2 regions of the Streptomyces luteogriseus genome follow, and region 2 is predicted to be linked to the other one. Evidence: riboswitches for the same ligand, from Rfam matches in the RefSeq annotation. Region 2 holds a riboswitch; the other holds the start of a gene.
What was found. A riboswitch is a leader RNA that binds a small molecule or an ion and turns the genes downstream of it on or off. The one in region 2 is predicted to bind ZMP and ZTP.
Positions count from the first base shown of each region.

Region 1: it holds a riboswitch for ZMP and ZTP, as region 2 does, so the genes downstream of both, BJ965_RS36490 (bifunctional 5,10-methylenetetrahydrofolate dehydrogenase/5,10-methenyltetrahydrofolate cyclohydrolase) here and BJ965_RS14660 (glycine hydroxymethyltransferase) in region 2, are expected to answer to the same signal.

Region 1 covers NZ_JACHMS010000001.1:8,202,366-8,217,303, reverse strand. Annotated here, with positions in the region: gene BJ965_RS36505 (ABC transporter ATP-binding protein) at 1-735, shown strand, start outside; gene BJ965_RS36500 (hypothetical protein) at 791-1,078, opposite strand; gene BJ965_RS36495 (nuclear transport factor 2 family protein) at 1,252-1,614, shown strand; ZMP/ZTP riboswitch at 1,644-1,728, shown strand; gene BJ965_RS36490 (bifunctional 5,10-methylenetetrahydrofolate dehydrogenase/5,10-methenyltetrahydrofolate cyclohydrolase) at 1,751-2,608, shown strand; gene BJ965_RS36485 (CU044_5270 family protein) at 2,609-3,676, opposite strand; gene BJ965_RS36480 (RNA polymerase sigma factor) at 3,669-4,229, opposite strand; gene ctaD (aa3-type cytochrome oxidase subunit I) at 4,335-5,942, shown strand; gene BJ965_RS36470 (hypothetical protein) at 5,939-6,289, shown strand; gene BJ965_RS36465 (DUF2867 domain-containing protein) at 6,383-6,991, opposite strand; gene BJ965_RS36460 (TetR/AcrR family transcriptional regulator) at 7,088-7,648, shown strand; gene BJ965_RS36455 (TetR/AcrR family transcriptional regulator) at 7,913-8,557, opposite strand; gene BJ965_RS36450 (YncE family protein) at 8,750-10,006, shown strand; gene BJ965_RS36445 (cellulase family glycosylhydrolase) at 10,030-11,889, opposite strand; gene BJ965_RS36440 (elongation factor G) at 11,972-13,945, opposite strand; gene BJ965_RS36435 (XdhC family protein) at 14,137-14,938, shown strand, end outside.
Region 2 covers NZ_JACHMS010000001.1:3,399,478-3,414,415, reverse strand. Annotated here, with positions in the region: gene pabB (aminodeoxychorismate synthase component I) at 1-2,765, opposite strand, end outside; gene BJ965_RS14680 (antibiotic biosynthesis monooxygenase) at 2,796-3,374, opposite strand; gene BJ965_RS14675 (hypothetical protein) at 3,570-4,424, opposite strand; gene BJ965_RS14670 (hypothetical protein) at 4,551-4,904, shown strand; gene BJ965_RS14665 (glutathionylspermidine synthase family protein) at 4,920-6,101, shown strand; ZMP/ZTP riboswitch at 6,252-6,338, shown strand; gene BJ965_RS14660 (glycine hydroxymethyltransferase) at 6,372-7,820, shown strand; gene BJ965_RS14655 (hypothetical protein) at 7,871-8,590, opposite strand; gene trpS (tryptophan--tRNA ligase) at 9,031-10,044, shown strand; gene BJ965_RS14645 (2'-5' RNA ligase family protein) at 10,184-10,762, shown strand; gene BJ965_RS14640 (decaprenylphospho-beta-D-erythro-pentofuranosid-2-ulose 2-reductase) at 10,776-11,531, opposite strand; gene BJ965_RS14635 (FAD-binding oxidoreductase) at 11,552-12,934, opposite strand; gene BJ965_RS14630 (phosphatase PAP2 family protein) at 13,068-13,589, shown strand; gene BJ965_RS14625 (decaprenyl-phosphate phosphoribosyltransferase) at 13,582-14,526, shown strand; gene BJ965_RS14620 (GtrA family protein) at 14,610-14,938, shown strand, end outside.

The sequences.
Region 1 (14,938 bases), 4.8 Mb from region 2:
GCCCTCGCCTTCGACGACGTCCGCTTCCGCTACGCCGACGACCTGCCCTACGTCCACCACGGGGTGACGTTCACCGTGCCCGCACAGGGCATGACGGCGTTCGTCGGCCCCTCAGGCGCCGGCAAGACCACCGTCTTCTCGCTGATCGAGCGGTTCTACGACCCCGAGTCCGGGGTGATCACGCTGGACGGGCGGGATCTGGACGACTGGGAGCTTCCCCGGCTGCGCGCCGCGATCGGCTACGTGGAGCAGGATGCGCCGGTCCTGTCGGGCTCCCTGCGGGACAACCTGGTGCTGGGCAATCCGGAGGCGGACGAGGACGCCCTCGCGCGGGTACTCAAGACGACCCGTCTCGACGGTCTGGTCTCCCGGCTGCCGGGCGGCCTCGACACGCTCGTGGGGCACCGCGGCACCAAGCTGTCCGGCGGTGAGCGGCAGCGCGTCGCCATCGCCCGCGCGCTGCTGCGCCGCCCCCGGCTGCTGCTCCTGGACGAGGCGACCTCGCAGCTGGACGCGGTGAACGAGGCGGCGTTGCGGGACACCGTCGCGGACGTGGCGCGCACGACCACGGTCCTCGTCGTGGCGCACCGGCTGTCGACGGTGACGATGGCCGACCGGATCGTGGTGATGGACGCGGGACGGGTCCGGGCCGTCGGCACGCACCGTGAGCTCGTGACGGCCGATCCGCTCTACGCGGAGCTGGCGGCGACGCAGTTCCTGGCCACCGCGGACTGAGTCCGCGCACGACGAGGGCCGCCCGGTTCCGGGCGGCCCTCGTCGTGCGCTGCGGTCAGCGGACGTTCGGAAGGAAACCGAAGACCGGGGAGACCAGGCCGACGACCTGGTTCAGCTGGTCGAGGTCGTTGAGGCGCTTGAGCCCGGCCACCTGCGAGGAGGGCCGCGGGATCTCGGCCTTGTGCTCGGCGGGGATGTCGCTCACGGCCAGCGAGTCGAGCGTGGACATCGGGCTGAGCGGGCTCTTCGCTTCCGCGTCGGCCGCGTTCGCCATCGGCGCGACGAGGCCGGTGACGCCAGCGGCGAGACCAACGGCGGCGACGATACGTCGTGTTGAGATCATGCCTTTCGCAACGCCGGCGGGTCCCCGGCGGACACGGGCGGGCGGCGCCGCTCACCCGTCAGGCCCAGTGTTCCGGTTGCGCTTGCCTAGCCCGCCGGGCGGGAGGACGCTCGACAGGAGAGGTGTTTCGCGGCCCGCGTCCGCCGGGCCGCGGCCCTTCGAAGGAGGTCATCATGGGAACCGCGGCAGACCCCGCCTTCGACCGTGACACCCTGCGCCGGGGCGTGGAAGGGGATCCGGACATCCTGCTCTCCCTGTACGCCGACGATGCGGAGCTGCGCATCGTGGACCGCACGACCCAGCCCAGCCACCCCAAGGTCCTGCACGGCCGGGACGAGATCGGCCGGATGCTGGAGGACGTCTACAGCCGCGACATGTCGCACACGCTGGAGCGGTGCGTCATCCAGGGCGACGAGGCCGCCTACAGCGAGAGTTGCCAGTACGCGGACGGGGTGCGCGTCTTCTCGGAGTCCATGATCGGACTCCGCGACGGCAAGATCGCCGAGCAGACCCTGGTCCAGGCCTGGGACGAGTAGCGGGAGCGGCACCGGCCTCCTTTAGGGTGGGTCCGGGCCGTGACTGGCGCTGAGGTGGAGCACCACCGGGGAGCGGCCCCGCGGAAGTCGATGCCGTGCGCCTGGGCGAAGCAGTACATCGGCCCAGGAGTGGATCATGTCTCAGGCCCGGCTCATGGACGGCACCGCACTCGCCCGGCGGATCATCGAGGAGACCGGCGAGCGCGCGGCCGTCCTCACCGAACGGACGGGCACCGCGCCCTGTCTCGCGACGGTGCTCGTCGGTGAGGACCCCGCGTCCGTCACGTATGTCCGGATGAAGCAGAACCGCTGCCGCAAGGCCGGCATCACCTCACGGCACGTGGCGCTGCCCGCCGCGACGACCACCGCGGAACTCGTCGGCGCGGTCGAGGCGCTCTCCGCCGACCCCGGGGTGCACGGCATCCTGCTCCAGCACCCGGTGGGCGACCACATCGACGAGCGGGCCGCGTTCGAGGCGATAGCGCCCGGGAAGGACGTCGACGGCGTCACCTTCGCCTCCTTCGCCACCATGAGCTTCGGCCTGCCCGGCTTCGTGTCGTGCACGCCCGGCGGGATCATGCGGCTGCTCGACGCGTACGGCGTCGACCCGGCCGGGAAGCGGGCCGTGGTCGTGGGCCGCAGTGCGATCCTCGGCAAGCCAGTCGGAATGCTGCTGCTCGCCCGGGACGCGACGGTCACCTACTGCCACTCGCGCACCCGGGAGCTGTCGGCGGCCGTGCGCGAGGCCGACATCGTGGTGGCCGCGGTGGGCCGGCCCCGGCTCATCCGCGGCCAGGACGTCAAGCCCGGCGCCGTGGTGATCGACGCCGGGTACAACGCCGGGAACGTCGGCGACGTCGACTTCGACTCCGCCGTGGAGCGGGCCTCGCTGATCACGCCGGTGCCGGGCGGTGTCGGCCCGATGACCATCGCCACGCTGCTGGAGCAGACCGTGCGGGCCGCCGCCCGGCAACTCGGTGTCGCCGAGGGGTGATCAGCGCATCCAGGCGCTGTACGACATGACGTCGCCCTCCTCGACTCCGTACTCGGGATCCGGCCGCGTGAGGGTGCTCTCCAGGCCGAGGACGGCGCCGGCGGCCGGGTCCATGATCAGCATGCGGCGGACTCCGCGGCTGTCGTTCACGTAGGCCTGGCCGCGTCGGCCCAGCCGGTCGGTGACCCGGCCGACCGGCCGCAGTCCCTCGGCGCCGGCGAGGAGCCGGGTGAGCGCCGCATTCTCGCGTGCGCCGAGGGTCCAGTTGTCGAGCAGCGTCGCCATGGCGTCGAGCAGTTCGGGCGTGGTCAGCGGGGTGTCGGTGTACTGAGCCTCCATCAGGTAGGCGCGCAGCCGGGCCGGGTCGCGGGGCGGGGGCGACTTGGGCGGGGCGTCGCTCCAGCTCGGCGGGTAGGTCTGGTCGAGGAGGACGTGACCGTCGTCGACGAGGTGCGGTTCGCCGCCCTCGTCCGAGAGGACCGGGCGGCCCGGATGCCTGGGGTCCGTGGCCACGACGAGTTCGGTATGGCTGTCGTCGGCCCGCCAACGCACGATGCGCTCTTCGGGCAGGGTGATCGGGGGCTTGCCGTCGGACATGCCGAGACTCCAGGACTGCACGTGAGTGCCCTTGCGCAGGCGGGGCGCGTCGTCGGACCCGGCCACGGCCGACGCCAGCTCGGCCATACGGTGCAGGGGCACGGGTGTGGAGCCGGTCTCGACCACCAGCGGGCGGGGCGCGGCTACCGCGGGCGGGGTGCTCGGTCCGCTCAGTACGAGGGTGAGGGTCAGGGCGGCGACGACGGCCGTGGCGACCAGGCCCCAGGCCAGCCGGAGCCGGCCGGGCCCCGGGAGCAGCCCGTGCCGATGACGGCCGGGGAGCAGGCCACGTGGGTGTCCCGGGAGCAGACCCGATCGGCCTCCCGGGCGGCCGCGGAGCCCGTCCCCCGGGTCGCGCAGCAGTTGTTCGAGCCGGCGCTCGGCGTTGTGGTCCAGGGGGCCGTCGCCGAAGTGGGGGCCGTCGGGCGGCGCGGGGTCGGCGCTGCGCAGCAGTTCGAGTTCGTCAGCCATGGCCGTGTTCCTTCGGGGCGGTCATGCAGGAGTGCTCGGCGATCGGGGCCTCGGGACGCATACGGTCGATCTCGGCTCTGAGGCGGCTTCGGGCCCGGTGCAGCCGCATGGACGCGGCCCGGCTGCCGCAGCCGAGGGCGACGGCGACCTCGTCGATGCCGAGTTGCTCCCAGGCCGTCAGCCGGAGCACCTCCTGGTCGGCCGCGGAGAGCCGGGCGAGCGCCTCGTGCACCCAGCCGCCGGGCGTGTCGGCCTCGGGGCCCGCCGCGATGTGCCGTCCGTGCGCGGTGTGGTCGTTGCCGAGCCGGTCGACGAGCCTGCGGCGGCGGCCGTGGCCGCGTACCGCGTTGGCCAGGCAGTTGCGTGCCACGCCGTACAGCCAGGGCAGCGCGGCGGCCGGGAGGTCGGCCCGGCGCCGCCAGGCCACCGTGAACACCTCCGCCACCACTTCCTCCACGTCGCCGGCCCGCCCGTCCAGTCGCCTGGCGACATAACGGCTGACCGCCCAGTAGTGCTCGCGGTAGGCAGCGGCGAAGATCTCGTCGTTGCTCATGTCCCGTTCCTGTCCGGCACCTTCCCGATCGTCACACCCGTTTTCGTGATGCTCGTCGCGTCGGTGCAGTGTGACGTCCGGGCGGGGCGCGGACACAGGCGGGGCATGAGGCACCTCAAGTGGCTGACGACCACTGATCACAAGACGATCGGCACGCTGTACCTGGTCACGTCGTTCGCGTTTTTCGTCATCGGCGGTGTGATGGCGCTGTTCATGCGTGCGGAACTGGCCCGTCCGGGTCTGCAGATCATGTCGAACGAGCAGTTCAACCAGGCGTTCACGATGCACGGCACGATCATGCTGCTGATGTTCGCGACGCCGCTGTTCGCCGGATTCGCGAACTGGATCATGCCGCTGCAGATCGGCGCGCCCGACGTGGCGTTCCCGCGGCTGAACATGTTCGCCTACTGGCTGTACCTGTTCGGCTCGCTCATCGCGGTCGGTGGCTTCCTCACCCCGCAGGGCGCGGCCGACTTCGGCTGGTTCGCCTACAGCCCGCTCTCGGACGCCGTCCGCTCCCCGGGCATCGGCGCCGACATGTGGATCATGGGTCTGGCCTTCTCCGGCTTCGGCACCATCCTCGGCTCGGTCAACTTCATCACCACGATCATCTGCATGCGCGCCCCCGGCATGACGATGTTCCGCATGCCGATCTTCACCTGGAACGTGCTGCTGACCGGCGTGCTGGTGCTCCTAGCCTTCCCGGTCCTGGCCGCGGCCCTCTTCGCGCTGGAGGCGGACCGCAAGTTCGGGGCGCAGATCTTCGACCCCGCCAACGGCGGTGCGTTGCTGTGGCAGCACTTGTTCTGGTTCTTCGGCCATCCGGAGGTGTACATCATCGCGTTGCCGTTCTTCGGCATCATCAGTGAGGTCATCCCGGTCTTCTCCCGTAAGCCGATGTTCGGTTACACGGGTCTGATCGGTGCGACCATCGCGATCGCGGGTCTGTCCGTGACGGTGTGGGCCCACCACATGTACGTCACCGGCGGCGTGCTGCTGCCGTTCTTCTCCTTCATGACGTTCCTCATCGCCGTACCGACCGGTGTGAAGTTCTTCAACTGGCTCGGCACCATGTGGCGTGGAAGCCTCTCGTTCGAGACGCCGATGCTGTGGGCGACCGGCTTCCTGATCACGTTCGTGTTCGGCGGGCTCACGGGTGTGCTGCTGGCCTCGCCACCCATCGACTTCCACGTCTCCGACACGTACTTCGTGGTCGCGCACTTCCACTACGTGATCTTCGGGACCGTCGTGTTCGCCATGTTCTCCGGCTTCCACTTCTGGTGGCCCAAGTTCACCGGCAGGATGCTGGACGAGCGCCTCGGCAAGATCACCTTCTGGACGCTGTTCATCGGCTTCCACGGCACGTTCCTGGTCCAGCACTGGCTCGGCGCCCAGGGCATGCAGCGGCGCATCCCCGACTATCTGGCGGTGGAGGGCCTGACCACGCTGAACACGGTGTCGAGCGTCTTCTCGTTCCTGCTCGGCATGTCGATGCTGCCGTTCGTCTACAACGTGTGGAAGACGGCCAAGTACGGCGAGAAGGTCACGGTCGACGACCCCTGGGGCTACGGCCGCTCCCTGGAGTGGGCGACCTCCTGCCCGCCGCCGCGGCACAACTTCGTCGCCCTGCCGAGGATCCGCAGCGAGTCTCCGGCGTTCGACCTGCACCACGAGGCCATCGCGGCGGCGGAGCGGGAGTTGACGCTCCGATGACCGCCATGGAAGGGCTCCCCGTGGACCTGCGGGCGTTCCACAACGAGGTCGAGGGCCATCTGCTGGCCGCCGCCGCGCACGAGGAGTCCCGGACGGCCGCCGCCCGCTTCACCGCCGGGCTCGACGGGCTGCCGGAGGCGCAACGGGCGGAGGCGGAGCGGCGGTTCGCGGCGGAGCATCTGGCCCTCACCCGGGCGTCGTGGCAGCGCACGGTCCGGCGCGGGGAGGAACTGCGGGGCGAGTACGAGAGGGTGTACCGCGCGCTCCGCGCACGACTGCTGGCCGGACTGCTGTTGGGGGTCGCGCTGCTGGTCGCGGTGGACCTCGTGGTGCTGGGGTCGGTCTGAGCGGTTCTGGTGCCCCTCGTGCTCTCACCCCGAGCCCCCGTCGTTCGAGGCGCAGGGGCTCGGGTGGAGCCCGGGGCACAGGGAGGGGAGGCGTCAGCGTGCCGTTCGGCGCGCCGCGTTCTCTCGCCACTCCCGGCCGATCGACCGCATCAGGGCCGGGTACACCCCCAGGTACCGGAAGGGTTTGATGCCGAGCATGTACAGGGAGCCGAGGCGGCCGTTGGGCTTCACGAGGACGGCCATCTGGCCGCGGTAGCCGCCGTTCCCGTCGGGGACCCAGCCGATGTGCATCACCCCGTGCATGGTCTTGTTGGCGTACTCGGCGGCCCACTCGTCGTGTGTCTGGAAGACCGACGTGAAGGGCGCCGCGCCGAGGTCGGGCCCCCGCGGCCCCTCGCGCAGGTCGTCCGGCAGCCGGTCGCGCAGCGTCGCCACCCGGCCGCCGACGCCCGAGTCCGGCTTGTCCCAGCCGAGCAGCGCGCCGAGCTTCCAGCGCACCGCGAACAGGAAGCGGCCCACGGGGTTGCCGCCGTCCGGACCGCCCTCGCCATCCGCCATCTGCTGGACCAGGTGGTGCAGGTCGTCCGGGCCGCCCGGCGTCGGCATCGCCCACAGATCCTCGAGCCGGAAGTCGCCGGCGACCTCGTGGATCCGCCAGGGGCGGGAGGTGTGGTCGGTTGCGGGAAGGCGCAGATCGCTCATGGCGGATCCTGTCTATACGGTGGCGTATAGATCGAGCATAGACCCATCTATACGGCTCCGTATACTTGGCCCGGGACATGTGAGGGGAGACACAGCATGGGCGCGATCCGTACGCCGCGGGACAAGTGGATCGAGGAGGGGCTGCGCGCGCTCGCCGCCGGCGGCCCCGAGGCGGTCCGGGTCGAGGTCCTCGCCCAGGCACTCGGCGTCAGCAAGGGCGGTTTCTACGGCTACTTCCGCAACCGTGCCGGCCTGCTGGAGGAGATGCTCGACACCTGGGAGCGAGCGGTCACCGAGGATGTCATCGAGCGGATCGAGCGCGACGGGGGCGACGCCCGCGAGCGGCTCGGGCGTCTCTTCGACTTCGTGGGATCGGGCGAGACGCGCGTGACCAGCGCCGGGGTCGAACTCGCGATCCGCGACTGGGCCCGGCGCGACGAAGCCGTCGCGCGTTGCCTGCGCCGGGCCGACAACCGGCGCATGGACTATCTGCGCGAGCTCTACGGGGCCTTTTGTCCCGATGAGGGCGATGTCGAGGCCCGCTGCCTGATCACCTTCTCGCTGCGCATCGGCGACCACCTCATCGCAGCCGACAACGGCCCGCGCAGCCGCGCGGAAGTCCTCGCCGCGGTCAGGAAGCGCCTGTTGAGCCAATAGCCGTCAGACCCTGGTCCAGGGGGCTCCTCGGCACCTGGCTCAGGCGCCGCCGCCGTCCGGTCCCTGGTCCGCGGCGCCGGTCTTACGGAGGTGGCCGTGAGCTGCTCCGGGGGATCGCCGGCGCAGGTCCCACCCGGCAGGGGCCGGGACCGGTCAGGGCCCGGGCGGCGCGCGGCGTGCGGCGTGCGGCGTGCGGCGTGCGGCGTGCGGCGTGCGGCAGGACGCTCCCCCCGCACCCGACGGCTGCCGTCACTCTCCCGGCTTTCACCCCGGCGGCCACAAGATGCCCAGCAACTGCCGGACCAGTTCGTCGACCACCTCGTCGAGGGTCGCGTCGACCCAGCCGGCGCTCCAGTCGTGCAGCAGGCCGTTGACGCTGCCGATGAAACCCGTGGCGGCGAGACGGTAGTCGCGGGGTGCGGCCTCTCCGCGTGCGGCGGCCGCGTCGGCCTCGGCGCAGATGAGGTCGACCCAGCCGGCGCGGCGGGCGAGCCGCTGCTCCTCCAGGCGCGGGCTGACGCCGATGATCTCGACGAAGGTGATACGCACCCGGCGCGGATCTGCGGCGACGTTCCCGGCGTAGGCGCGGAAGATGGCGGTGACGCGTTCGACGAGCGGCACATCCACCGCACCCGCGGCCGCTTCCAGGACCGCCGCCTCGGCCCAGCCGTTGACCTGGAGGTGCAGCGCGGCGAGCACGTCCTCGAGAGTGCGGAACTCCTCGTAGAACTGCCGCGTGGACAGCCCGGCCGTCTCGCTGAGGGCCGCGACCGTGGTGGAGCGGAAACCGGGGGCGTCGCCGAACAGTTGGAGCGCGGCGTCGAGGAACCGCCGGCGGCGCTCGGCCTGGCGCTCCTCCGCGGTCTTGCCGCCGTAGCGGCCGGTCGGCGCTCTGAGTCTGCCCGGCACCGGCTCTCCCTTCATCGTTCGAACACTGATTTTGTCGTGCACGCGGTCTTGTGGAGAAGGCCGCCCCTTCCTTACTTTGCAGTAAGTTAACTCTGAAAGCACGTGTGTTCAGATCCCACGCCCAGCTTTGGCATGTCCCACTCACGACGTGCACCCCACGGCAGAGACCCCACAGCAGAGAGGGGAGCAGTCATGCCCGTCTTCCGACGCCGGCACCTGTGCTCCGTAGCCGCAGCCCTCGCCCTGACCGTCACCGCTCCCGCTACCGCCGCCACCGCGGCCGCCCCGGGCTCCTCCGCCGCGCTGCGCGAGGTGCTGTTCGTGGGCAACAACTGGGACGGCACCGCCGAAGTCATCCGGTCCTCCGGTGACTTCGCGAAGATCGGCCGCGTCAACGTCATCCCCGACAAGGACGAGCGGATGGCGGCGATCAACGCCGATCCGATCAAGTGGATCTACTTCATGGCGATCCGCAACAGCGTCGGCGAGGGCCACGACCAGTTCGTCGACGACATGTACTCCACACCGGACGGGACCTCGGTAGTCGTCTCCCGGCCGAGCTTCGCCGACGTCGTCTCGATCGACCTCGCCTCCGGGCGTCTCAACTGGCGCTTCCCGGTGTCCGGTTACCGCTCCGACCACATGGCCGTCTCCCCCGACGGCAAGCGGGTCGCGGTGTCCGCGTCGACCTCCAACACCGTCCATGTGCTGGACATCGTCTCCGGCAGGGAACTGGGCAAGTTCGGCACCGGCGACAAGCCGCACGAGAACATCTTCACCCAGGACGGCAAGTACATCTACAACATGGCGATCGGCGACGTGAACACGCAGACCGACGCCCCGTGGCTGGACTGGACGAAGGGCGACCGGCGCATCACGGTCGTCGACGCCACGACGTACAAGCAGGTCAAGGTCATCGACATGCGTCCGCAGCTGGACGCGCTCGGCCTCAAGGACTACTCCGACGCCGTCCGCCCTGCCGTCTTCTCGCCGGACGAGTCGAAGCTGTACTTCCAGGTCTCCTTCTTCAACGGCTTCTTCGAGTACGACATCGCCACCGGCAAGATCACCCGCACCAAGACCCTGCCGAAGAACCCGGCGACCGGCGACGACCGCACGACCTTCGTCAACGACTCGCGCCACCACGGCATCTCGATGAGCCCGGACGGCCGCAAGCTGTGCGTCGCGGGCACCATGGACGACTACGCCACCGTCGTCGACCGCGCCACCCTCCAGGAGGGTCCGCTCGTCACCGCCTCCAAGCCCTATTGGGCCACGGTCAGCGGTGACGGCAAGTCCTGCGTGGTCTCCGAGAGCGGCACCGACCAGGTCACGGCCATCGACTTCGCCACCGGCAAGAAGGTCGTTTCCGTACCGGTCGGTGACCACCCGCAGCGCGTCCGGGTCGGCCATGTGGCGGCCGACTGGACGAGCCCGTCCGCTGGTTGACCTCCTTCAGCCGGCCTCCTTCTTCAGTCGACCTCCTTCGCCGCCCACGCCGCCAGTTCGGAGCGGGCCGCGGCGAGCAGATCCGCCGAGGGAGCCGTCGCCCCGTTGGTCACCAGCGCGTAGTGCAGGACGCCCGAGTCCGGCGCGGTGAGCAGCAGGCGACGGCTTCCCGTGCCGCCGGGCTCCCGCGCCACCGCGACCGGAGTGGCCGAGGTGTACGCCGGCGGGGCGTGCACCGCGCCCAGGTCGGAGACGACCGTGGTCGACGCCGCCGGGAAGCTCGCCGGCAGATGCAGTTCGGTGGGCGCCGAGCCGCCGTCGGAGCGCCACAGCAGCAGCCCGTACTGCCCGGACCCCACGAGGCGTTGCACATTCGGCAGGGAGCCCGGCACCGGGTTCCAGGTCAGGGTCGTCGAACCGTCCCGGGAGCGGTCCTCGTAGGTGAAGCCGACGGTCCGGCCGGCCGTGGCGCTGGGGTAGACGCGGTCCAGGAGCCGGGCGTCCTGGCGGAGCACGGGTGTGCCCGTGCCATCGAGGCGTACGGCTGACAGGTCCTCGTCGTTCCAGGCGTCGCCGGTGGTGAGCACCTTGTCGGGGTTGCCGTTCATCAGCTCGCGATGGCGGCCGTTGTAGATGTCCCACTGCCACTGCGAGCCCGAGAGCACGGCTCCCGAGGCGGCCGGGTCGGACCACCAGTCGGCGCCCTTGAGGCGTGAGTCGAGGGCCTGGTACATCGCCTTGAGGACGGTCGGCGCCTTGTCGGAAACGTTGCCGGCCAGGGGGTGCCCGAACTCGCTGACCACGGCGGCCGTCTGCGCGGCGGCGGCACGGTCGCGGACCGTGCGGAAGTCGCCCGCGTACTGGCCGTCGGCCGCCTTGCCCCACATGAAGACACCGGAGATCGCCTTCTGGTCGTAGAAGTGGGTGTTGAAGGCGTAGCGCGGCCCGAGTTCGCCGGCGTCGAGCAGGCCGCCCTCCTGCTTCTGGAAGTCGAGGTTGGCGTTCCAGAAGAGGTTCGGCTCGACGAAGGCGGGCTTGTCGCGCCAGCCCGCCGCATCCATACGGTCCCGGAACTTCTCGTAGAACGGCCAGAGCACGTCCTTCTCCCAGGTGCGGCTGCTCTGCCTGGAGTCGTACACGCCCGCGTGCGGTTCGTTGTACGGGTCGAAGCCGGCGATGCCCTTGAACTGATCCGCGCTCAGGTGCTGCTGGACGTAGGCCATGGTCTTCCGGGCCGTGGCGAGGAAGGCGTCCTGAACACCCTGCGCGTTGTGCCAGAAGTCGTACGTGGCGCGCTTCACGGCCTCGTTCTGGGTGATGTTCTGCCCCCAGAAGAGGCAGATCCCGCAGGACTCGTCCGGGTAGTTCCCGGCGTCCACCGCCCACTTGGGCGCGCCGTCGCCGGTGTACCAGCTGTCGGTGTCGAAGAGGTACCGGGAGTACAGGTCCTGGTGGAAATCGGGGTAGACGCGGATGCCGGCGTCGAGGAAGGCCTTCATCTGGTCGGTCGCGGCGGCCAGGTAGGCCGTGTCGACCTGGCCGCGCTCGGGCTCGGCGTACGCCCAGGAGAGCAGGAAGCGGACGGTGTTGCCGCCGCCGAGGGCGCGCAGCGCGGTCGCCGACTTACGGGCGTCGGCGACCGACGCGAAGGGCAGGCCCTTGTTCTCCGCGAGCTTGGTCTCGCCGGAGACGTTGTAGCCGCGCAGCACGATCTCGCGGCCGTGGGCGTCGGTGAAGCGGCCGTCCCGCACGGTGACGGCCGGATCGTCGAACCAGAGGGAGCCGGGAGGGGATGCGGCGGTGGCCGGCGGGACGCCCGCCACCGACACGGAGCCGAAGAGGACGACCAGGACAACCAGCAGACGCGCTCGGATAGTCGGCATGTCCACTACAGTCCGGCGATATCAGGACACCGTCAACACCCCTGACTCTGGAGTAAGTTCCCGCGCGGTCGACCCTCACACCTCAGCCACCGACTCTCCGTGTCACGTTCAACAAGTACTCCTTCCTGTTCAGCGGATTGTGGTCGGTGCGCGGACGCTCGGGGATCGTGCCGTGCGTGACCGGCGCATGGTGAGCGAAGGAGCTCTCCATCTCGCCCTCGCCCCGGGTCAGGCCCGGCAGCCTCTGTTCGAGGGCGTGCGCCCGGGCGGCCGGCACGGTGCCTTCGAGGACGCAGACGTCCTCCCGGTTCCGCGTCGTCTCCGGTACGGCCGCGAGCCCGGCGAGGACCGGCAGCAGGGCGCCTAGGGTGTCGGCGGGCGCCTCGATTCGGAAGCGGTGCAGCGGCTCGTGGACCCGCGTCCCGGCCCGCCGCAACGCCTCGATCAGCACCAGCGGGGTCACGCCGCGGAAGTCGGCCCCCGTGCTCGACATGCTCTTGTCGAAGCCCTGGTGGGCGTGGCTCTGCCGGGGCGAGTAGCCGCTGTGGGTCATGGTGACCACGCAGTCGGTGACCTGCCAGCCGTGCAGACCCTGGTCGAGGGTCTCGCGCACGGTGTCCTCGACGGCCTTGAAGAAGGCGTACGGCATCGACCCGAGCTCCACCTCCAGCCGGAAACCGACGCCCGAGCCGACCGGCGCGGGGTCGACGCGCAGGCCGACCGTCGCGAGGAACGGGTTCGGGTCCTTCTTGTTGAACTCCACCGCCTGCCCGGTGCCGACGGGCCGTTCGACGCACAGCGGAGTCGTCTCGCGGAAGGTGACGTCGAGGCCGTACTCCTCGGCGAGGGTGGCCTGGATGACCTCCTTCTGCACCTCGCCGTACAGCGAGACGGAGGTCTCCTGGCGTCGTTCGTCGCGGCGCAGGCCGATCAGCGGGTCCTGCTCCGCGAGTTGGGTGAGCGCGAGGTGGAGCGCCCCCCTGTTCACGCCCGGGCCGGGGACGACGACCGTCTCCAGGGTCGGCGGCGCGAAGAAGTGCTCGTAGGCCTTGCGGGGTTCGCCGATCGCGTCACCGATCCGGATGTCGCCCAGCCCGGTGAGGCGGGCGATCCGGCCGGCGGCGACGCAGTCCTCGCGGGTGTCCGTGCCGTGGCCGAAGACGCTGATGCCGGTGATCCGGCCTTCGGCGCCGTCCGTTCCGAAGGGGACCCGGTCGCGGGTGCGCAGGGTCCCGGAGAACATCCGGGCGTAGGCGACCTTCTCCCCCGTCGGGCCCCGGTCGACCTTGAACACGGTGGCGGACACCGGCCCGTCCGTGCCCCCGTCGGCAGCCGGAAGCAGTGTCTCGATGCCGGACAGGAGCGCCTTCACGCCCGCGCCCGTGGCGGCGGAGCCGAAGTAGACCGGGTGGACCAGTGCCTCCCCGGTCTGCGCGACGAGGGACCTGTGCAGCGCCGCTTCCGTGACGGTGTTCTCGACGTACGCGGCGAGCAGGGCGTCGTCGTGCCCGGTCAGGACGTCGAGGGCGGCGGCCGGTCCGAGCCCGGGGGTGAAGCGGGCCGTGCGGGTGCCGAGACCGGTGGCGGTTCCCATCGGCACGATCGCGGGGGTCAGCCGGGCCGAGATCTCCCGCAGCACCGCCTCGTGGCGCGCCCCGCCCCGGTCGATCTTGTTGACGAAGAGCAGGGTCGGGATGCGCAGCCGCCGCAGCGTCCGCATGAGCACCCGCGTCTGCGCCTGCACCCCCTCGACGGCGGAGATCACCAGGACGACGCCGTCCAGCACGCCGAGGACGCGCTCCACCTCGGCGATGAAGTCCGGGTGCCCGGGGGTGTCGATGAGGTTGACGGTCACGCCGTCGAGCGGGAACGAGACGACGGCGGACTTGATGGTGATGCCGCGCCGGCGCTCCAGGGCGAGGGTGTCGGTGCGGGTGTTCCCGTCGTCGACCCTGCCGATCTCGTCGATCACCCCGGCCGAATGGAGCAGCCGCTCGGTCAGGCTGGTCTTACCGGCGTCGACATGGGCGAGGATTCCCAGGTTGAGCATGTGCACGAAGCGTCATGTCCTTCGGAGAGAGGTCCTTTCCTGGCTGGGGGGACATGCACGCAGTGCGCATCTGGCGCTCCTTCGGACTCGGTGACGTCGCTGTCCTGTGCAGTGCAGCAGACCGGCACGGAGGGCCACAACGGAATTAACCGCCGCCGGGGTACCCGGCGGGGTGCCCGCAAGGAAGGGATCGGCTCGTGCGTGACGTACTCCCGGTACTCGGCCGCTGGTACGCGGCCGGGGTGCCGTTCGGACTCGCGACGGTCGTCCAGGTCAGCCGCAGTGCGCCGCGCGACCCGGGCGCGGCGATGGCGGTGGGCCCGGACGAGGAGGTCGTGGGCAGTGTCTCCGGGGGCTGTGTCGAGGGCGCGGTGTTCGAGCTGGCGCAGGAGGTCGCCGCGGACGGCGAGGCACGGCTGGAGACCTTCGGCTACAGCGACGAGGACGCCTTCGCGGTCGGCCTGACCTGTGGCGGCGAGATCACCGTGCTCGTGCGCGCGGTCACGCCCGAGCGGGATCCCGGCCTCGGTGCGGTCGCGGACTCGGTCGCGGCGGGCGAGCCGGTCACCGTGGCGACCGTGACCGACGGCCCGGCACCGCGCGGGGCGGCCCTCGCCGTCTGGCCGGACCGGACCCTCGGCACGCTCGGCGCGAGCGGCCTGGACGCGGCCGTGACCGCCGACGCCCGCGGCGAACTCGCTCTCGGCGCCACCGGCCTGCGGCACTACGGGCCCGAGGGGCAGCGCCGCGAGGACTCGGTGAGCGTGTTCCTGCAGTCCTTCGCGCCGCCGCCGCGGATGCTGGTGTTCGGCGCGATCGACTACGCCGCGGCCGTGGCCCGCATCGGGGACTTCCTCGGTTACCGGGTCACCGTCTGCGACGCCCGCCCCGTCTTCGCCACGCCCCGGCGCTTCCCGGAGGGCGTCGAGGTGGTCGCCGAGTGGCCACACCGCTATCTGCGCGACACCACCACGGACGAGCGCACGGTGATCTGCGTCC
Region 2 (14,938 bases):
GAGTCGATGATCTCCAGCGTGCGCAGCTTCGGCGCGCCGGTCATCGACCCGCCCGGGAAGCAGGCCCGCACACAGTCCACCGCGTCCGTGCCGGGCCGCAGCCTGCCCTGCACGGTCGACACCAACTGGTGCACGGTGGCGTACGTCTCCGTCGCCATCAGCTTGGATACCCGCACGGTCCCGGTCCGGCAGACCTGCCCCAGGTCGTTGCGCAGCAGGTCCACGATCATCAGGTTCTCGGCCCGGGTCTTGGCGTCCGACGCGAGCGCGTCCCGTAGCCGGGCGTCCTCCTCCGGCCCGTCGCCCCGGGGCGCGGTGCCCTTGATGGGCCGGGCCTCGGCGGTGCCGTCCCGGCCGATCCGCAGGAACCGCTCGGGCGAGGAACCGGCCACCTCCAGCTCCCCGAACCTCAGGAACGCCGCGTAGGGAGCCGGGTTGTCGCGGCGCAGCGTCCGGTAGAACTCCAGTGCGTCGGGCGGAGCGGGTAACCGGGCGGCGTTCGTCAGGCAGACCTCGTAGCTGGTGCCGGACCGCAGCGCCTCCCGGCACGCCTCGATGTCGGCGAGGTACGTCGCCCGGTCGCGCACCAGCCACGGCTCGGCTGCGCCGGGGTCGGCCGGGGGCGGTGGGCCGGGCACCGAGGGCTGCTGCCCCGTGGCCACGCAGGAGATCTCGGCGAGCGCGCCCTCCAGCCAGTCCGCGGCCTCCCGAGCGGCCTGCGGGGTGTCCTCCGCGAGGCACACGGCGTAGGTGAAGCCCTCCTCGTGGTCCACCGCGATCACCCGGTCGGCGAACAGCCAGGCGGCGTCCGGGGCGGGGGAGCGGTGCCGGTTGGACGACCCGCAGTCGGCCTTCATCTCGTAGCCGAAGTAGCCGACGTACCCGCCGGTGAAGTCGAACGGCAGCCCGGTCGCGTCCACCCGGCGGTTGCCCAACTGCCGCTTCAGATAGTCGAACACGCTTGCCCGGACCCGCCGCACGGGCCGCCCGGCCCGCTCGATCTCACACCGTCCGGCGTCGACGTCGTACCGCACGAACTCGGCGAGCGGCCCCTGATCGTCCCCGAGGAACGAGAACCGCGACCGCCCCGGCTCCACCAGCGAACTGTCGAGCCAGAAGGCCCGCGCCGACCCGGCGAACATCCGCCCGAAAACGGCCTCGGCGTCCACGGCCCCGGTGACCCGCCGCGTGTGCAGCCGATACCCGACCCGCTCCGGGCGCCGGGGGCGGGGGATGACGGGAGCGGGCATGCCGACTCCGGCGGTGGCCCGGGGCATTGATACGTCGCCACCGACCGTGTCACCGGCCGCCACCCGCCCCCCGACCGGGACGCCGCGGCCCGGCGAGATACCCGCGCTGCCGGACGCGGGTGCGGACACGGCCTCCTCGGCGCCCGCGTCCTGCTCCGCGGACGGACCGGTCTCGGTCGCCGGGGCGTCCACGTCGCCCGGGCCGGTGGCACCGGGCATCGGGGTGCAGGTGCTGCCCTCGGCGGCTGTCTCTCGCCCTGCGGTCGGGGCGGCTGCGCGGGGTGCCGGGGCGGTGGGGCCGCCTTCGGCGGATGCGGCCTGCCGCGTGGCGGGGGTGTCTCGGGTCGGAGCGGTGGCTTCCCTGGTCGGGCAGGTGGCACCGGGTGTCGGAGCGGAGAGGCCGCCCTCGGCTTGCGTCCCCCGCTCCGCGGCGGGGGCGGTTGCGCCGGGCGCCGGGGCGGGTGGGCCGCCCTCGGCCGGTGTCTCTCGCCCCGCGGTCGGGGAGATCGAGGTCGTAAGAAGGTCCGCGCCCATCGGGCCGGCGCCACCTGGCGTCGGGGCGCAGGGGCCGCCCTCGGCGGCTGCCCCCTGCCGCGCGGCAGGGACGCCCCGGGACGGTGAAGCGACTCCGCCCGCCCCGCCGGGCGTCGGAGTCGCCGCGGGGGACGCGGCGGCTCCGACGAAGGCGAGTGCCCCGGCCCCGCCGGGCAGTGTCACCGCGCCCTGGCCGACGGCGCCCCCCTGAGGAACCGCAATGCCCCGGCTGACCGCAGCGACCTGGAAGACGGCCGCAACCACGGGCCGACGAGCGCCAACGGCGCCGAAAGCACCCCCTGTCGCACGCCGGATCCCCGTCTCGCACTCCGGCACCACCGCCCGCCGCCGAACCGCCGGAGGCATCGGCACGGCCGTGTTCTTCGTGCGCAGCTTGCCGGCCCGCTCGGCGGTGAGGTTCCGGAAATTGACGAGCATGCGGTACCCGTACTCCGTGAGCACCGACTCGGGATGGAACTGCACTCCCCACAACGGCCGGCTGCGGTGCCGGAGCCCCATCAGGACGCCGTCCTCCGCCCAGGCCGTGGCCTCCAGCGTCTCCGGCAGCGGCTCGCGCACGGCCAGCGAGTGGTAGCGGACGGCCGTGAAGTGCTGCGGCAGGCCGTGGAACAGGTCCCGTCCGTCATGCCGGATCGTGGACAGATGCCCGTGCCGCGGCTCCGGAGCGGGCCCCACCAGCCCGGCCTCCGCGAGCGCGATGCCCTGATGCCCCAGACACACACCGAGCACGGGAACCGGGGAGGTCGCGAGCAACCTGCTCCCGATGCCGAAGTCACGTGCCACGCCCGGATGCCCGGGGCCCGGCGACACCACGAGGTTGTCGAACGCCCGGAGATCGGGAAGACCGTCGACGGGCGCGTCGTTCCGGAGCACCACCGGCTCCTCGCCGTTTACCTCGGCGATCAGCTGGAACAGGTTGTACGTGTACGAGTCGTAATTGTCGATGAGCAGGGTCTTCACCCGCCCACCTCCCTCTGATCGTTCGCGGGCCTATGCGGCCCGGCGTTTGTGCCGCCCGCGCAGTGCCTGGAGCGACGGGTAAAGCCATTTCCTGAAGAAACGCTGGAGCCGCGGCATGAGAATCCAGGTGACAAGGGCCGTCACACACAGACACAACAACAGCGTGCGAAACAGTGCGTTGAGGTCACCGAGATAGGGAAGCACCGTCAGATTGAACAGGAGCACCGGTGGAAAAACGGCGCTCATATTCACGAACCACAGTTTCCATTTGGACGGCGGAGTCGGCGGCGCGGGCGTCAGCGTCTGCGCGTCGAACCAGGCCCGGGCGCCCGGCACCCTCCGGCGCTCCGTCTCCCGGGCGACCCCGTCCAGCCGGGCGTCCCACTGCTCCCGGGAGGACGATTTCTCCCAGGCCAGGGCCGAACCCTCGCTGGCGAAGCGATAGACGACATGCCATTCCGCCCCTCCGTCGACAAGTACCCCACCCCCAAGAAACCCCGGCTGCCGCGCGGTCGCGCCCAGCATGGCCCACCCCCAGGAGTGGAAGTCGGCCGCACGGCCCGGCGTCACGTGATAGGCCACGGTGACCGTGACGGGATTACTGGTCACGCCGTCCCATACGGAAAGCGCTCACCCCGCGTTCAAGATTCAACAAACATTTTCGGGTTGCCCGCGAGACAGCTGCAGGACGGCCGCAAGACAGCCGCAGGGGAAGTCGCAGGACAGACGCCGGGGTAGCCCGCGACGCAGCTGCGAATTTGTCCGGATGGCGAAGAAATCCGGCAGCCGGGAAAGCGCTGCCGCTCACCGCGGCGCGACGGCTCCCTCCTCCCCCTCCTCCGCCTCCACCGGCGCCTCCCCGAACCGCGACAGCGCCAGCGCACCCGCCACCGCCACCGCGAAACCCAGGATCGCCAGCCACCCCAGCCCCGGTCGCGTCCGGTCCCCGAGCCACACCACACCGATCAGCGCGGGGGCGACGGTCTCCCCGAGCACCAGCCCGGCCGTCGCCGTGGTCACCGACCCGCGTTGCAGGGCCGAGGTGAGCAGCAGGAACGCCGCCCCGCCACCGAGCAGCAGCGCGTACGTCGCCGGATTGGGGAACAGCTCACCGGGCGAGAACCCGTCGATGAGCCGCACCGACACCTCCACCACCCCGAACCCCAGCCCCGCCCCGAGCCCGAGCGTCAGCGCCCGCCCCCGCTCCGGCAGCCGCCCTGCCGCCGCCCCGAGCAGCAGTACCCCGGCCGCCGCCCCGAGCATCGCCCACTTCAGCCAGGCCGGTCCCTCCTCGTCGCCCTCCGCCCCGGCCGCCAGCCCCAGCAGCGCGAGCCCGGCACACACCACCGCCACCGCCGCCCACTCGACGCGGCTCAGCCGCACCTTGAGCAGCCGCGCCGCGACCACGGCCGTCACCGCCAGGCTCGCGGCCAGCGCCGCCCCCACGGCGTAGATCGGTACCGACCGCAGCGCGAGGATCTGCAGCACGAAACCGAGCCCGTCCAGCGCGAGGCCGGCCAGGTACCGCCACTGGCGCAGCGCCCGCCACAGCAGCGCCACGTCCCCGCCCGGCCCGGTCGCCGCCGCCGAGCGCGCGGCGATCGCCTGCAGCACCGTCGCCGTACCGAAGCAGACCGCCGCACCAAGGGCGCACACCATTCCAAAGATCACAAATCGACAGTAGGGGAGCGGCCGCGGGCGGGGGGTCATGCGCGCCCGTTCACACCGATCTCTAGGCTGACCGTCTGTCAGTGCACAACGGGGCGACACGGGGGAGACACGCACATGGCCGAAACACGGCGAAGGCTGCGCTCGAGCACGGTGGTGCTGGGCGGCATGGGCGTCCTCGCGGCGGCCCTGTCCGCCTGCGGCTCCGACCCCGACCGCCGCTGTGTGGACCGGGACAGCTACGACTACATCAACGGCTACAAGATCGTGGCCGACAAGAACTGCTCGTCCGGCACGTCCTCCTCCGGCAAGGGCCGCAAGAAGACCGGCAAGACCAGGGTCGCCGACGCCGACTGGTACTACGACGCCGACGTCAGCGGCGGCTACGCCGAGGACGGCACCTTCAGCCGCAGCGAGGCCGTCGACCGGGGCGGCTTCGGCTGCTCCGGCTCCGGCAGCGGCGGCGGCTGACGGGCGGACACAGCCATGGAACGCCGGACCTGTGAGCCCCGCCCGGGATGGCAGCAGACCGTCGAGGAACAGGGCCTGATCTACCCCCTCACCCGCTACCCCGACGACTCCCTGCGCCCCTACTGGGACGAGAGCGCGTACTACGTCTTCTCCCTGGAGGAGATCGAGGCCCTCGAAGAGGTGGTCGAGGACCTCCACCGCATGTGCCTGGCCGCCGCCGGCCACATCGTCACCGAGGACCGCTTCGCCGACCTGGGCATCACCGACCCCCGCATCGCCCACGCGGTCGCCGAGGCCTGGCACCGCCGCGCCGAACTGCCCTCCGTCTACGGCCGTTTCGACCTCCGCTACGACGGCACCGGCCCGGCCAAGCTCCTGGAGTACAACGCCGACACCCCCACCTCGCTGGTCGAGGCCGCGTCCCCGCAGTGGTTCTGGATGGAGGACCGCTTCCCCGGCGCCGACCAGTGGAACTCCCTCCACGAGCGCCTCATCGACGCCTGGAAGAAGCAGGCCGCCCTCCTCCCGCCGGGCAGCCCCCTCTACTTCGCGTACTCCTCGGCGGACGAACTCGGCGAGGACATGATGACGGTCGCCTACCTCAAGGAGACCGCCGAACAGGCGGGCCTGGCCACCGACTGGATCGCCATGGAGGAGATCGGCTGGGACCGCCTCTCCGGCCGCTTCGTCGACAACCGCCTCCGCTTCATCCGCAGCATCTTCAAGCTCTACCCCTGGGAATGGCTCACCACCGACCGCTTCGCGGACCACGTCCTGGACACCCTCGACAACGGCGGCGGCACGGGCTCCACGCTGTGGATCGAGCCGGCCTGGAAGATGCTCCTCAGCAACAAGGCGCTCCTGGCGATCCTCTGGGAGCTGTACCCGGACCACCCGAACCTCCTCCCCGCGTACCTGGACGGCCCTCGCGACCTGTCCGCCAAGGGCTGGGTGGCCAAGCCCCTCCTCGGCCGGGAGGGCGCGGGCGTCACGATCCACGAGCCCGGCTCCGCCCCCACGCCCCGCGACGAACCCTGCTGCTACCAGCAGCTCGCCCCCCTCCCCGACTTCGACGGCAACCGGGTCGTCCTGGGCGCCTGGATGGTGGAGAACGAGTCGGCGGGCCTGGGCATCCGCGAGTCCTCGGGCCTGATAACGGACGAGTACGCGAGATTCCTGCCCCACGTGATCCTTTAGACAGAGCAGGAGGGGCACGCCCTGAAGGGGCGCGGGGCTGTATCGATGTGCGGCTACCGCCGCGCGGGCGCGATCAACCACACAGGACCCGCCCCCGGCACCGAGGAGCAACCCGGCAGACGCTCCCCACCCACCCCACCCGGTAGGCTGACCGTGGGCCGTGACTGGCGCGCTGGGATGGGACCAACCATCGGGGAGCGGCCCGAGCAGACAGAGCCGTGCGCCTGGGCCGTACCGTGAACGCTGAACGCAACGTCCGGAGGTCCACACATGTCAGCCGAGCCCCTCTCCCCCGCTTCCACCGCCTACCGCGCCGCCCTCGACGTGATCCGCGCCGTCGAACCCCGCGTGGCGGACGCCATCGGCCAGGAGGTCGCCGACCAGCGCGAGATGCTCAAGCTGATCGCCTCCGAGAACTACGCCTCCCCGGCCACGCTCCTGGCGATGGGCAACTGGTTCAGCGACAAGTACGCCGAGGGCACCATCGGCCGCCGCTTCTACGCCGGCTGCCGCAACGTCGACACCGTCGAGTCCCTCGCCGCCGAGCACGCCAAGGAGCTCTTCGGCGCCCGCCACGCCTATGTCCAGCCGCACTCCGGCATCGACGCCAACCTCGTCGCCTTCTGGGCCGTCCTCGGCGCCCGCGTCGAGGTGCCCTTCCTGGAGAAGACCGGCGTCCGCCAGATCAACGACCTCACGGACGCCGACTGGGCCGAACTCCGCCAGGCCTTCGGCAACCAGCGCATGCTCGGCATGTCCCTGGACGCCGGCGGCCACCTCACCCACGGCTTCCGCCCGAACATCTCCGGCAAGATGTTCGACCAGCGCTCCTACGGCACCGACCCGGCCACGGGACTCATCGACTACGAGGCGCTGCGCACCTCCGCCCGCGAGTTCAAGCCGCTGATCATCGTCGCGGGCTACTCCGCCTACCCCCGCGTGGTGAACTTCCGCATCATGCGGGAGATCGCCGACGAGGTCGGCGCGACGCTCATGGTCGACATGGCGCACTTCGCCGGCCTGGTCGCGGGCAAGGTCCTCACCGGCGACTTCGACCCGGTCCCGCACGCCCAGATCGTCACGACCACCACCCACAAGTCGCTGCGCGGCCCCCGCGGCGGCATGGTCCTGTGCGACGACTCGCTGAAGGACCAGGTCGACCGCGGCTGCCCGATGGTTCTCGGCGGCCCGCTCCCGCACGTCATGGCCGCCAAGGCCGTGGCCCTCGCCGAGGCCCGCCAGGAGTCCTTCCGCGACTACGCCCAGCGCATCGTCGACAACTCCCGTGCGCTGGCCGAGGGCCTGATGCGCCGCGGCGCGACCCTGGTGACGGGCGGCACGGACAACCACCTGAACCTGATCGACGTCGCCTCCTCCTACGGCCTCACCGGCCGCCAGGCCGAGGCCGCCCTGCTCGACTCGGGCATCGTCACCAACCGCAACGCCATCCCCGCCGACCCGAACGGCGCCTGGTACACCTCCGGCATCCGCATCGGCACCCCCGCGCTGACCACCCGTGGCCTGGGCACCGCCGAGATGGACGAGGTCGCCGGCCTCATCGACCGCGTCCTCACCACCGCGGAGGCGGGCACGACCAAGTCGGGCGCCCCCTCCAAGGCGTCCCACGTCCTCGACGCGAAGGTCGCGGACGAGATCTCCCAGCGCGCCACCGACCTCGTGGCCGGTTTCCCGCTCTACCCGGAGATCGACCTCGGCTGACCCCCGCGGCCCGTCACCCGTCCAGGACCTGGGCTGACACCCGCGGCCCGTCACTCGTCCAGATCGATCAGCACCTGACGCGGCTCCTCCCGTGGCGGTCCGGCTTCCCGCCGGGCCGCCGCGCGGCGTATCAGCAGCGTGCCGCTCGCACCGGCCGCGAGTCCCAGCGCCCCCGCCGCCACCGCCCACCGGACGTCGTCCCGCACCGGACCGCCGAGGTCCGCGGCGGCGGCCGGGCTCGCGACGGGCTCGCCGTCCGCGTCACCGAGCAGCGGCGCCAGGTCGAACCGCTCGAAGACGGACCGCGGCGCCCGGTGCCAGCGGATGTCGTCGTCCTCCACGGTGGGGCTGGGATCCGAGCGCACCCAGGGCGTGCCGTCCTCGGCGACCACCAGCTGGTCCTGCCGCTCGACGGCCACATCGCCGCCCGGCGGCCGGTTCGTGCTCGGCCGGCCGCCGACCCCGGACAGCCCCCAGAGCACCGTGAGCCGCACCTGCGGGAAGTCCCCCTCCGCCCAGCCGTCCGGCACCCGCTCCGTCTCCGTGTGCGTGGGCTGCAGCAACTGCCACAGCCGGGCGAAGTCGCGCTGCCCCGAGCGCAGTGCCGCGGTCCGCCCCGTGCCGCCCGCGACGACCATCGCCACGTCGGGAACGTCCCGCCCCCGCGCCGGGAAGCCCACGGCGGTGGCCACGGCCGCGGCGGCCGTCACCGCCGCACTCCCGGCCAGAGCGGCCACCAGCGCGACCGCGACCACCAGCACACGCCCCACGTGCCGGGTGGCCCGGCAGCGGCGGGAACTCGCCGGGCGACCGACCACGTACGCGGACCAGCGGCTCGACCGGGGTCCCGCCGCCCCGCCCCTGCGCCCGACGTCGGCCACGGGCCCGCCGGAGGACGGCCCGGGGCGGACGCGCCGCGCCCTCGCCGCGGTCCTCGGCCCGCCCGGCACCCCCGCCTCATGTCCGCCGCGCCGCGAACCGCGCGACGCGCTCCTCTCCGCCCCGCCCGGGCGACGCGCTCCGCCCACCCGGTCCCGACGCAGCTCTCCGCCCACCCCGCACCGTCCCCTCCCCGTCGGCCCCACCCCGAGCCCGCCCGGGGCAGCCCCTGCCGTGCCTCACCCTTGTTACACCGCCGGAGCCGAACGGGCGCCCGTCTGTTTCCGGCCGGGTTCCGGATCGGCCCCCGGGACCTGAGAGAATGGTGAGCATGGCCTCTGACCGACCTCGCGTGCTCTCCGGGATCCAGCCCACCGCCGGCTCGTTCCACCTCGGCAACTACCTCGGCGCCGTCCGCCAGTGGGTGGCCCTGCAGGAGACTCACGACGCGTTCTACATGGTCGTCGACCTGCACGCGATCACCATCCCGCAGGACCCGAAGGACCTGCGCGCGAACACGCGCCTGGCCGCGGCCCAGCTCCTCGCGGCGGGTCTCGACCCGGACCGCTGCACGCTCTTCGTGCAGAGCCACGTCCCCGAGCACGCCCAGCTCGCCTGGATCATGAACTGCCTCACCGGCTTCGGCGAGGCCGGCCGGATGACCCAGTTCAAGGACAAGTCCGCCAAGCAGGGCGCCGAGCGCGCCTCGGTCGGCCTGTTCACGTACCCGATCCTCCAGGTCGCGGACATCCTGCTCTACCAGGCCCACGAGGTCCCGGTCGGCGAGGACCAGCGCCAGCACATCGAGCTCACCCGTGACCTCGCCACGCGCTTCAACGGCCGCTTCGGCGAGACCTTCACCCTCCCGAAGCCGTACATCCTCAAGGAGACGGCGAAGATCTACGACCTTCAGGACCCGTCGATCAAGATGAGCAAGTCGGCGTCCACGCCGAAGGGCCTCATCAACCTCCTCGACGAGCCGAAGGCCACGGCCAAGAAGGTCAAGAGCGCCGTCACCGACACCGACACGGTGATCCGCTACGACGCCGAGAACAAGCCGGGCGTCAGCAACCTCCTGACGATCTACTCGACCCTCACCGGCGAGAGCATCGCCGAGCTGGAGGAGAAGTACACCGGCAAGATGTACGGCGCGCTCAAGACGGACCTCGCCGAGATCATGGTCGACTTCGTCACGCCGTTCCGGGAGCGCACCCAGCAGTACCTGGACGACCCCGAGACGCTCGACTCGATCCTCGCCAAGGGCGCCGAGAAGGCCCGCGCGGTCGCCGCCGAGACCCTCGCGCAGGCGTACGACAAGGTCGGCTTCCTGCCCGCCAAGCACTGAACCCGCCCCCGCGCACAGCCGTACCACCGAACAGCGCTGTACATCACTCCGGTTGCGCCTGCCCGTAACCCGGTCGTGGCCGTACAGTCGATAACCGGGTGGTCGTATCAGCGGCCACACTGACACGACAGGAGACGACGTGGGGACCGTAACGATCGGTGTCTCGATCGCGGTCCCGGAGCCTCACGGCAGCGAGCTCCAGCAGCTGCGCGCGGGCTTCGGCGACGCCGCCGCTCACGGCATCCCCACGCATGTCACCCTGCTGCCGCCGACGGAGGTCGACGAGGCGTCCCTGCCGGCCGTCGAGGCGCATCTGGCCGAGGTCGCGGCGGCCGGCCGCGCGTTCCCCATGCGGCTGTCCGGCACCGGCACCTTCCGGCCCGTGTCGCCGGTGGTGTTCGTCCGGGTCGTCGAGGGCGCGGAGGCCTGCACGCAGCTCCAGCAGCAGGTCCGCGACCCCGCCGGGCCGGCCCCCCGCGAACTGCAGTTCCCGTACCACCCGCACGTCACCGTGGCGCACGGCATCGACGACGCGGCCATGGACCGCGCCTTCGAGGCCCTCGCCGGCTACGAGGCCGAGTGGCCCTGCACCGGCTTCGCCCTCTACGAGCAGGGTGCCGACGGCGTCTGGCGCAAGCTCCGCGAGTTCCCCTTCGGCGGCTCGGTGGTCCCCCCGCAGAACGGGCGGATGGAGCGCGGCTCCCTCCCCATCCGCTGACCCGCCCGCGGGCTCAGACCGGCAGCCGCCGGAACACCGCGCGTGGCAGGTGCCGCAGCGCCGCCATCACCACGCGCAGCGTCCCCGGCACCCACACCGTCTCCGTGCGGCGCCGCAGCCCCAGCTCCACGGCCGTCGCGACCGCCTCGGGCGTGGTCGCGAGCGGCGCCTCGGGCAGCCCGGCGGTCATCCGCGTCCGGACGAAGCCGGGGCGTACGACCATGACGTGCACGCCCGTGCCGTGCAGCGCGTCGCCCAGGCCCTGTGCGAAGGCGTCGAGGCCGGCCTTGCTGGAGCCGTAGATGAAGTTCGCGCGGCGGGCCCGCTCGCCCGCCACGGACGACATCACCACCAGCGAGCCGTGCCCCTGGGACTGGAGCGAGCGGGCGCACACCAGACCGGCCGAGACCGCGCCGGTGTAGTTGGTCTGTGCCACCCGCACCGCCGCCTCCGGTTCCCGCTCGTCGCGGGCCTGGTCGCCGAGCAGCCCGAAGGCGAGCAGCACCATGTCGACGTCGCCCTCGGCGAAGACCTTGCCGAGCACGGCCTCGTGGGAGGCCGGGTCGAGCGCGTCGAAGGCGACGGTGTGCACGTCGGCCCCGAGCCCGCGCAGCTGCCCGGCCGCCTCCTCCAGTGCGGGGGAGGGGCGGCCCGCGAGCCAGACGGTGCGGGTGCGGCGGGCGATCAGCCGGCGGGCGGTCGCCAGCGCGATCTCGGACGTACCGCCGAGGACGAGCAGGGACTGGGGGAGGCCGAAGGCGTCCTTCATGACAGCTCCTAGGGAATGGCTCAGAGACTGAGGCGGCGGGCCAGGTCGGACACGAAGACCCCGTGGGGGTCCAGCTCGGCGCGCAGCTCGCGGAAGTCGTCGAGGCGCGGGTACATGGCCGCGAGCAGCTCCGGGCGCAGCCGGGCGTCCTTGGCGAGGTAGACGCGCCCGCCGGCGGCGGCGACCTCCTCGTCGAGTTCGTCGAGGAACGCGCCGAGGCCGGGCAGGCCCGCCGGGATGTCCAGCGCCAGCGTCCAGCCCGGCACGGGGAAGGACAGCCAGCCCGGGTCAGCTTCCCCGAAGCGCTTGAGGACGGCGAGGAAGGACGGGCAGCGGCGTTCGGAGATGCGGCGCACGATGCGGCGCAGGGCGTCCTCCCGGCCGTGGCCGACGACGAACTGGTACTGCACGAAGCCGCCCCGGCCGTAGACGCGGTTCCAGTGCGGCACGCCGTCCAGGGGGTGGAAGAAGCCGGAGATCCGCTGGAGGCGGCCGGTCCGGGCGCGGGGGGCCTTGCGGTACCAGAGCTCGTTGAACAGGCCCACGGTCGTCCGGCTGAGCAGGCCCTCGGGGAGGATCTCGGGGGTGGCGGGCAGGCGCGGGGTGCGGAAGGCGAGCGGGTCCCGGCGCAGGCGCGCCGGGAGCGCGTCCAGCGGGGCGTGGTCGCCGCGGGTGAGGACCGCTCGGCCGGTGGCGGCGCCCCGGGCCAGCAGGTCGATCCAGGCGACCGAGTAGCGGTAGCGGTGGTCGGTGGCCGTGAGCCGGGCCATCAGGTCGTCGAGATCCGTCGCCCGCTCGGTGTCGACCGACATCAGCGAGGTCTCGACCGGCTGGAGCCGGATCGTCGCGGTGAGGATCACACCGGTCAGGCCCATGCCGCCGGCCGTCGCGTCGAACAGCGGCGTGCCGGGGATCACCGTGCGGATCTCGCCGTCGGCGGTGAGCAGTTCGAGGGCGAGCACGTGCCGTGCGAAGGAGCCCGAGACGTGGTGGTTCTTGCCGTGGATGTCGGCGCCGATCGCCCCGCCGACGGTGACGTAGCGGGTGCCGGGGGTGACCGGCACGAACCAGCCGAGCGGCAGCAGCACCTCCATCAGCCGGTGCAGGGAGACGCCCGCGTCGCACAGCACGGTCCCGCCGTCGGCGTCGATCGCGTGCACCCGGTCCAGGGCCGTCATGTCGAGCACGGATCCGCCCGCGTTCTGCGCCGCGTCCCCGTACGCCCGCCCCAGGCCCCGGGGGATCCCGCCGCGCGCCCCGCAGTCCCGGACGGCTGCCGCGGCCTCCTCGTACGACCGGGGGCGGATCAGCCAGGCGGCGGTGGGGGCGGTGCGGCCCCAGCCCGTGACGGTGGTGTGGTCCAGGCCCATGACGTGCGGGTCGGAATCGGTGTCGGCAGACATGTCTTTGACCGTATCGCCCTGGTCTGGGCGATCAGTTCGGGAACATGGCATCCCTCCCCGAAATGGGTGATTAATGGGATGTCGCTCAATATTGCCGGAGTTCAGGCCTGATGGGCGTGAACAGTGAGTCCACATGGACGACCTCGACGACCTGCACGACATGGACCACCGGATCGTTTCGGCGCTCAGGGAGTGCGGCAGCGACCCGCGCGTCGCGGGCGCCGCGCGTGCCCTGTCCTGGGCGGGGGAGCACGCGGCGCTGTGGCTGGCGGCGGGGCTCGCCGGAGCCGCCGTCGACGGCGGACGGCGCGGCGCCTGGCTGCGCGGCACCGCCCTGACCGCGGGCGCGCACCTGGTCAGCATGGGGGTGAAACGGGTCGTGCGCAGGCCGCGCCCCGCGCACGTCGTGCCCCTGGTGCGCACCGCCGGCCGGCACTCCTTCCCCAGCTCGCACGCCACCTCCGCCGCGGCCGCCGCCGTCGCCTTCGGCGCCCTGGGGGCCCACGCGGTCCCGCCGCTCGCCGCCGCCGTGTGCGTCGCGCGCCTCGTGGCCGGTGTCCACTACCCCTCCGACGTGGCCGCCGGCGCGGCCCTCGGCGCCCTCACGGCCCGGCTCGGCGCCCGCTGGATGCGGGGAGGCGTCGACCATGACTGAGACGGCCGTCCTGCGGCAGCGCACCCACGAGGAGCGGCCCGCACCCTCCCACCGGGGTGGCCTCCTGGGCGGTCTCCTCAGGACCGCGCGCCCCAAGCAGTGGGTCAAGAACGTCCTCGTGATCGCCGCCCCGGCCGCCGCCGGGGAACTCTTCTCCCGGCACGCCCTGAGCCGACTCGCCCTGGTCTTCCTCCTCTTCACGGCCTGCGCCGCCGCCGTCTACCTCGTCAACGACGCCCGCGACGCCGACGCCGACCGCGCCCACCCCGTCAAGCGGCACCGCCCGGTCGCCGCCGGACAGGTCCCCGTACCCGTCGCCTACGCCGTGGGCGGCTGCCTCGGCGTCCTCGCGCCCGCCGCGGCGGCCTGGCTGTGCGGGCCCGCCGTCGCCGCCCTGCTGACCGCCTACCTCGCCATGCAACTGGCCTACTGCATCAGCCTCAAGCACGTCCTCGTCGTCGACCTCGCCGTCGTCACGACCGGCTTCCTGATGCGGGCCATGATCGGCGGACTGGCCCTCGGCATCCCGCTGTCCCGCTGGTTCCTGATCACCACCGGCTTCGGCGCGCTGTTCATGGTGTCGGCCAAGCGCTACTCGGAAGCCGTCCAGATGGCCGAAAAGGCGGGCGCCACACGGGCGTTGCTCACCGAGTACACCACCGGCTACCTCCGCTTCGTCTGGCAGCTCGCGGCCGGCGTCGCCGTCCTCGGCTACTGCCTGTGGGCCATGGAGGAGGGCGGCGTCCCGCACACCAGCGTCCTGCCCTGGCGCCAACTGTCCATGGTGGCCTTCATCCTGGCGATCCTCCGGTACGCCGTCTTCGCCGACCGCGGCACGGCCGGCGAACCCGAGGACGTCGTCCTGCGCGACCGCGCCCTCGCGCTCATCGGTGTGGCCTGGATGGCGATGTACGGTCTGGCCGTGGCGAATTGGTGACCACGCGCGCGAGGCGCGGCCTCCGGCCCGCCGGACCGGCGGCGTCGGCTCCGCCGAGCCCCGGGGCGCCGCGGCGCCGGGAACTGATCGGCTTCGCCACCGTCGGGCTCCTCGCCTACGCCGTCGACCTGGCCCTGTTCACCGGCCTGCGTGGCCCCGCCGGACTCGACCCGCTCACCGCCAAGTCCCTGTCCTTCCTGGCCGCCTGCACGGTCGCCTACGCGGGCAACGCCCTCGGCACCTACCGGACCGCGCGCGCACCCGGCCTGCGCCCCTGCGCCGTGTTCTTCGCGGTGAACCTCGCCGGAGCCGCCGTACAACTGCTCTGCCTGGCCGTCAGCCACTACGGCCTCGGCCTCACCTCGCAGCGCGCGGACACCGTCTCGGGCGCGGTCGTCGGTATGGCGCTGGC